Hyalangium gracile: one gene and its partner. The protein of the gene in region 1 interacts with the protein of each later gene in a pairwise test. Links are inferred from orthologs where the notes say so. Each region holds a gene or a part of one and is shown in the gene's direction. Other genes may lie near its edges.

Region 1 (4,290 bases):
CCACGCAGGTGTACGCGAGGATGAGTCGGCCCACCTGGGCCAGCACCACACCCCGCCACTCGTTCCACACCCAGTCCTCCATCAGGCGACTGGCGTTTCCCTGGTAGCCCAGCTTCATGTTGAAGAGGGCACACCCTGTGTAAAGGCCCAGAAACACGAGCAGGCCTGCCCGGCAGCCAAGCACCAGGGAACGGCCGGGAGAAGGTGGCGAGTCGGGGGGCATCGGCATTACTTCCCCAGGAGGGTCCAACCATGGTCCTGAATACCGGGACTTATGCCTGGGGGGCCAGCAAGGAAGGTGAGTCGGGGCGCCGTACCGAGCGTCACACCACCTGTCACGTCCATTGTTCGCCTGCCGACCCTGGACGTAGTAGGAAGCCAGCCCGGGCCTGATTTTCGGCACTGGCGGCGCACGGCCCGGACTCCTATTGTTCGCCACCGCTTCTCGCCAGCCCTACGACCAGCCATGTCCTTTACCCATCTCCACCTGCACACCCTGTACTCCCTCCTGGATGGCGCCATCCGGATGAAGGACCTCATCAAGACGGTGAAGGAGAAGGGGATGTCAAGCGTGGCCGTGACCGATCACGGCAACATGTTCGCCACCATCGACTTCTACAAGAAGGCGAAGGACGCCGGCATCAAGCCCATCGTCGGCATGGAGGCCTACGTCGCCGGCACCAAGGGCCGCGAGGACCGCACCGAGAAGGTGGCCCACCACCTCATCCTCGTCGCCCAGAACGCCGAGGGCTACGCCAACCTGCGCTACCTGGCCTCCAAGGCGTACATGGACGGCTTCTACTACCACCCGCGCATCGACAAGAAGCTGCTGGCCGAGCACAGCAAGGGGCTCTTCGCCCTCACCGCGTGCCTGGGCGGTGAAGTGACGAGCGCCTGCTTCCGCGGGGACATGGACCACGCCCGCAAGGCGGCGCTCGAGTACAAGAACATCTTCGAGCCCGGCCACTTCTTCCTCGAGGTCCAGTCCAACGGGATGCCCGAGCAGGACAAGGCCAACGAGAACCTCAAGACGCTCGGTAGGGACCTGGACATCCCGCTGTGCGCCACCGCGGACGCGCACTACATCAAGCGCGAGGACGCCCGGGCGCACGAGCTGCTCATGTGCATCGCCAGTGGCAAGACGCTGGCGGACGGCAAGCGCATGAAGCACTCCACGGACAAGCTCTACGTCACCAGCCCCGAGGAGATGCTGGAGTTCTTCAAGGACACCCCCGAGGCCGTCCACAACACGCAGCGCATCGCCGAGCAGTGCAACCTGGAGCTGAAGCTGGGCAAGCCCATGCTGCCCACCTTCAAGGTGCCCGACAGCCACACCCCGGACAGCTACATGGCGGAGCTGGCCTTCGAGGGGCTCCACGAGCGCTTCAAGGAACTGCACAAGGCCGGCGCGAAGTTCGACCCGGACACCTACCGCGCGCGCCTCACCCTGGAGATTGGCGTCATCCAGAAGATGGGGTTCAGCGGCTACTTCCTCATCGTCCAGGACTTCATCAACTGGGCCAAGCGGCATGGCATCCCCGTGGGGCCGGGACGTGGCTCGGGCGCCGGCTCGCTGGTGGCCTACGCGCTGCGCATCACCGACCTGGATCCCATCCCGTACAACCTGCTCTTCGAGCGCTTCCTCAACCCCGAGCGCGTGTCGATGCCGGACTTCGATATCGACTTCTGCCAGGACCGCCGGGACGAGGTCATCAAGTACGTCTCCGGCAAGTACGGCGAGAACAACGTCGGGCAGATCATCACCTTCGGCAGCTTGAAGGCCAAGAGCGTGCTGCGCGACGTGTGCCGCGTCTTCGCCCTGCCGTTCAGCGAGGGTGACCGCATCGCCAAGCTGGTGCCCGAGGTGCTCAACATCACCCTCAAGGAGGCCATCGAGACCGAGCCTCGCCTCAAGGAGATGATCGAGAAGCCCTCCAACATCGGCGAGGTGGAGGGCAAGCCCGTCACCACCAAGGACGTGCTGGAGATCGCCCTCGCGCTGGAGGGCCTGCACCGCCAGCCCGGCATGCACGCCGCCGGCGTCGTCATCGCCGACAAGCCACTGTGGGAGTTCGTACCCGTCTACCAGCCGCCCGGTGAGAAGACGCTCATCACCCAGTTCGCCAAGGACGAGGTGGAGGCCGCCGGCCTGGTGAAGTTCGACTTCCTCGGGCTGAAGACGCTCACGGTGATCCAGAACGCGCTGGATCTCATCAACCGCAACCACCCGCGGGAGACGCCTCTGGCGCGAGAGGACATCCCGCTGCACGACGAGAAGATGTGGAAGCTGATGGCCGATGGCGACACGGCCGGCGTCTTCCAGATGGAGTCCAGCGGCTTCACCGAAATGGTGATGAAGCTCAAGCCGTCCTGCTTCGAGGACGTCATCGCCGCGGGCGCGCTCTACCGGCCGGGTCCGCTCGACTCGGGCATGGTGGACGTCTTCATCAACCGCAAGCACGGCCGCGAGCCGGTGACGTACCCGCACCCCGCCCTGGAGCCGGTGCTCAAGGACACCTACGGCGTCATCGTGTACCAGGAGCAGGTGATGCAGATCTCGCAAGTGCTCGGGGGCTACACCCTGGGCCGCGCGGACCTGCTCCGCCGCGCCATGGGCAAGAAGAAGGCCGAGGTGATGCAGGCCGAGCGCGCCGGCTTCCTCGAGGGCTGCAAGAAGAACAACGTCGACCTGAAGGTGGCCGGCGAGATCTTCGACCTCATGGAGAAGTTCGCCGAGTACGGCTTCAACAAGAGCCACTCGGCGGCCTACGGCCTGGTCACCATCCACACGGCGTGGCTCAAGGCGCACTTCCCCGTGGAGTTCATGGCCGCCCTTCTCACCAGCGAGAAGGACAACACCGACAAGGTGGTGCGCCACATCGGCGAGGCCCGCGAGTCCGGCATCCAGGTGCTGCCGCCGGACGTGAACCAGTCGGACATGGCCTTCGGCGCGGTGGACGGGAAGATCCGCTTCGGCCTGGGCGCCATCAAGGGCGTGGGCGAGGGCGCCATCGAGGCCATCGTCGAGGCGCGCAAGGACGGGCCCTTCAAGAGCCTGTTCGACTTCTGCGAGCGCGTGGACAGCCGCCGCGTGAACCGCAAGGTGATGGAGGCGCTGGTGAAGGCCGGCGCGTTCGACTTCGAGAAGCGCCCGCGCCGCCAGCTCTTCGAGACGATCGAGAAGGCGATGAACCGCGGCTCGGCCAGCCAGAAGGACAAGGCGGCCGGGCAGAGCTCGCTGTTCGGGATGCTGGCGGGGCCGGCCGCGGGCGGCGGTGGCGGTAGCGCGCTCCAGGACGACTACGTGGCGGTGGAGGAGTGGCCGGAGAAGGAGCGGCTGGCCTTCGAGAAGGAGGCCATCGGCTTCTACGTGTCCGGCCACCCGCTGCACCAGTACGAGAAGGAGCTCAAGCGCTACGCCCGGCCGGTGACGGCGGTGCAGCGCGCCCGCAGGGACGAGAAGATCTCCGTGGGCGGCATCATCGCCGCGCTGCGCGAGCGGCCCACGAAGACGGGCAAGCGCATGGCGTGGGTGACGCTGGAGGACCTGTCAGGCTCCATCGAGCTGGTGTGCTTCCCGGGCAAGGACGGCACCCGGAACGTGATGGGCAAGGACGGCAAGTGGACCAAGGCGGGGCCCAAGCCGGGCTACGAGCACTGGGAGACGCTGCTCAAGGGCGATGACCCCATCCTGGTGACGGGCTCCGTGCAGATCAGCCAGCGCGACGAGGATGCGCCGACCGCCGAGCTCATCGTCGAGGACATCCAGAGCCTGAAGGCGGTGCGCGAGAAGCGCACGAAGCGGCTGGAGCTGCGCGTGCCGGCGGACCTGCTCACCGAGGAGCGCCTGTCCAAGCTGGCGGCAATCGCCAGGCAGTACACGGGGGCGACGCCGGTGGCGGTGAGCGTGCTGTTCCCGGGCGAGGCCGAGGCGCTCATCGGCGGCACGGCCCTGAAGGTCCAGGTCAGCGACGAGCTGCTGCTGGCGGTGGACAAGCTCTTCGGGATGAAGGTGGTCGAGCTGGGGTAGGGGCTACCTGCCCTCCACGCGCCGGGCCGCGAACGATGGGAAGTAGCGGCCCAGCAGGGAGATGGCCCGCTCGAACTGCTCCAACTCGGTCGAGTGGGGGCCCTTGAGGAAGCCGAGGCCCTCGATGAAGACCGGGTGGTGGTTGAACGGGTCATCGAGGTAGAGCATCAGGAAGTCGTGCACGTCCGGCCCGTCCGCCTCGATGGTGACGTGCCCCGACTGGCCCGCGACGCCGGGCTGGAAGCGCAGCGTCGCCAGGA
Region 2 (3,213 bases), on another replicon or contig:
CAGGAGGGGGCAGGGGAGGGAGCGGTGGTTCGGAGTCTGGACATTGGCGCGGAGCGCGAGCCCGCCTCGCAGCCCGTGGAGCGTAGGTCCGCATGAGTCCCTGGTCCCTGGAGAGCCTGAGGTTGCTCGACGGCCAGCGGAAGGTGCGCCTCAAGGCCGTGGACCTCATCATCATCGGCGCCTGCTCGCTCGCCGCCCTGACGCTCGTGGGGCCGGCCCGCTGGGCGCCCGGCGCGCTGGAGTCCGCCGCCGGCTTCACCCTGTTCGCGCTGGGGCCCCTGGTGCTCCGGACGGCACAGGCGGCGTGGCCTCGCAGGCGGGTGCTGCGCTGGGTGGCCGACTTCTGGCTGCTGCCCGTGGCGATGATGGGCCATGAGCTGCTCAATCCGCTGGTGGACGCCTTCACCCCGGTGCTGAAGGACGCCCAGCTCGCGACGATGGATGAGCGGCTCTTCGGCACCCAGGTGTCGGTGCTCGTCTCCAACGCGGTGCCACCCTGGCTGATGGACGTGCTGATGGTCTGCTACTACGGCCACTTCATCTGGGGCCTGGTGCTGGGGCTGGTGCTGTACTTCCACAAGCGCGTGGCGGCCTTCGATGAGTACCTGCTGGCGCTCGGCCTGTTCTTCACGCTGGGGTACTCGGCCTACATCGTCGTGCCCGCCATCGGGCCGCGCTTCTTCCTCCTGGGCGCCTTCTCCGGGCCGCTCTCCGGGGTGTTCGTCACGTCGTTGCTGGACTCGATGATGCGGACGCCCGTCTTCGTCCGGGACTGCTTCCCCTCGGGCCACACCGGCGCCACGCTGCTGGTGCTCTTCTATTCGTTCCGGTTCTCCCGCCGGGTGTTCTGGGTGATGCTGCTGCCGGGCATCGGCCTCATCGTGGCGACGCTGGCGGGGCGCTTCCACTACGCCACGGACCTGGTGGCGGTGCTGCCCCTGGTGGTGCTCGTCGTGGGCGCGGCCATGGCCCTCTCCCGAGCGGGGAGCCGTCGTCGCGGTTTCGCACCCGCGCGTTCCGTCCCCATGGACGCTATCGTGCGCCCCTAGCGCGCCGGCAGTCTCCCCCATCGCCGGCCGCCAGGAGCCTCACGATGAGCCGGCCACACGCCGCGGAACGCGTCTCCCGCTTCGGCACCACCGTCTTCTCCGAGTTCAGCGCGTTGGCCCAGAAGCACGGCGCGGTGAACCTGGGGCAGGGCTTCCCGGACTTCGACGGCCCCGACGCGGTGAAGGAGGCCGCGCAGAAGGCCATCCGTGACGGCGTCAACCAGTACGCCATCACCACGGGCGCCAGGGATCTGCGCCTGGCCATCGCCGAGCACGCGGCGCGCTTCCACGGCCAGCAGGTGGACCCGGACACCATGGTCACCGTCACCAGTGGGGCCACCGAGGCCATCCTGGATGTCATCCTCGGGTTGGTGGATCCGGGCGACGAGGTGGTGGCCTTCGAGCCCTTCTACGACTCGTACGACGCGAACATCACCTTCGTGGGAGCCAAGGCGCGCTACGTGCCGCTGCGCGCTCCGGACGCGCAGCACCCCGAGTGGTGGATCGACCAGGCGGAGCTGGAGGCGGCCTTCAGCCCGCGCACGCGGCTGCTCATCCTGAACTCGCCGCAGAACCCCACGGGCAAGGTGTTCACCCGAGCGGAGCTGGAGCGCATCGGCGAGCTGTGCGTGCGACATGACGTGAAGGTGCTCTCGGACGAGGTGTACGAGCACATCGTCTTCGCGCCCGCCCGGCACGTGCGGCCCTCCACCATCCCCTCGCTGGCGGACCGGACCATCACCGTGAGCAGCATGGGCAAGACGTTCAGCCTCACGGGGTGGAAGATCGGCTGGGTCATCGCGCCGCCGCCGCTGCGTGACGCGGTGCAGCGCGCGCACCAGTTCGTGACGTTCGCCACGGCCTCGCCGCTGCAGGCGGCCACCGCTGCCGCGCTGCGTCTACCGGACAGCTACTTCCAGGAGCTGGCGGACCGCTACCTGGCGCGCCGCGAGAAGCTGCTGCGAGGCCTGCGGGAGGCGGGGCTGCCCGCGCACGCGCCCGAGGGCAGCTACTTCATCCTGGCGGACATCTCCCACCTGGGCTTCCCGGACGACGTGACCTTCTGTCGGCACCTGGTGACGCAAGTGGGCGTGGCGGCCATTCCTCCCAGCGTCTTCTATTCCCCGGAGCACAAGCACCTGGGTCGGGGCTTCGCGCGCTTCGCCTTCTGCAAGACGGACGGGGTGCTGGACGAGGGGGCCCGCCGCTTGCGTGATGGGCTCTCGAAGCCTCGCTGACACGGCCGCTCCACTCGGCTTGCGACCCCTGGATGCGGGTGCTACATCCCCGCGCCATGCCTGCGCGCACTGCTCCGAAGACCGTCGCTCGCTCCGTCTCCTCCCAGTCCCAGAAGAAGGCCGTTGCCAGCCCGAAGGCTCGCAAGCCTTCGAAGCTGGCCAAGGTCGCCCAGAAGGTGACCAAGGCTGGCAAGGCCGCCGCCAAGGCCGGCAAGGCCGCGGTGAAGAAGGTGGCGCCCAAGAAGAAGGCCGCGGCGCTGAAGAGCTTCGACGCGGCCACGGTGAAGACCGCCACGAAGCAGGCGGAGAAGTGGGCCAAGGAGGAGCTGTCGCAGGTGACGGCGAAGATGCCGCTGCGGCGCAAGCAGTTCATCACGGACTCGGGCGTGCCCATCCCGGACGTCATGACGCTGGCGGACCGCAAGGACGAGCAGGCCGACCGCATCGGTCTGCCGGGGCAGTTCCCGTTCACCCGCGGCGTGCAGCCCACCATGTACCGGGGCCGCCTCTGGACGATGCGCCAGTTCGCGGGCTTCGGAACGCCGGCGGACACGAACAAGCGCTTCAAGTACCTCATCAGCCACGGCATGACGGGCCTGTCCACGGCCTTCGATATGCCCGCGCTGATGGGCTACGACGCGGACCACTCCATGAGCCGCGGCGAGGTGGGCAAGGAGGGCGTGGCCGTCTCCACGCTGCGTGACTTCGAGATCCTCTTCGACGGGATCCAGCTGGACAAGGTCACCACCTCGATGACGATCAACGCGAGCGCGATCGTGGCGCTCTGCATGTACATCGCGGTGGGCGAGAAGCAGGGCGTTCCGATGGAGAAGCTGGCGGGCACCATCCAGAACGACATGCTCAAGGAGTACATCGCGCAGAAGGAGTGGATCGTCGCTCCCCGGCCGGCCGTGCGCATCGTCACG

The links. Proteins that work in one complex are often made in the same cells at the same time.
Region 2: the proteins of dnaE (region 1) and KY572_RS36310 interact in binary tests that used the Escherichia coli proteins (3 or more experiments, as listed by UniProt). The link is inferred for Hyalangium gracile from one-to-one orthologs.

The regions. Positions count from the first base shown.
Region 1 is NZ_JAHXBG010000023.1:86,934-91,223, forward strand. Bases 163-4,230 are described here. They hold dnaE (DNA polymerase III subunit alpha), read left to right. Parts: upstream 163-466; coding sequence 467-4,030; downstream 4,031-4,230. Other genes in these bases: KY572_RS35365 (hypothetical protein), read right to left, coding at 4,034-4,230. In the rest of the region: KY572_RS35355 (sulfatase family protein), read right to left, coding at 1-118; more of KY572_RS35365, read right to left, coding at 4,231-4,290. UniProt on the Escherichia coli protein: DNA polymerase III is a complex, multichain enzyme responsible for most of the replicative synthesis in bacteria. This DNA polymerase also exhibits 3' to 5' exonuclease activity. The alpha chain is the DNA polymerase catalytic subunit.
Region 2 is NZ_JAHXBG010000024.1:142,932-146,144, forward strand. The notes cover bases 200-3,190. They hold KY572_RS36310 (aminotransferase class I/II-fold pyridoxal phosphate-dependent enzyme), read left to right. Parts: upstream 200-1,093; coding sequence 1,094-2,287; downstream 2,288-3,190. Other genes in these bases: KY572_RS36305 (phosphatase PAP2 family protein), read left to right, coding at 200-1,049; KY572_RS36315 (acyl-CoA mutase large subunit family protein), read left to right, coding at 2,344-3,190. In the rest of the region: KY572_RS36300 (efflux RND transporter permease subunit), read left to right, coding at 1-96; more of KY572_RS36305, read left to right, coding at 93-199; more of KY572_RS36315, read left to right, coding at 3,191-3,213. UniProt on the Escherichia coli protein: Shows aminotransferase activity with methionine and histidine as substrates, and to a lesser extent also with phenylalanine.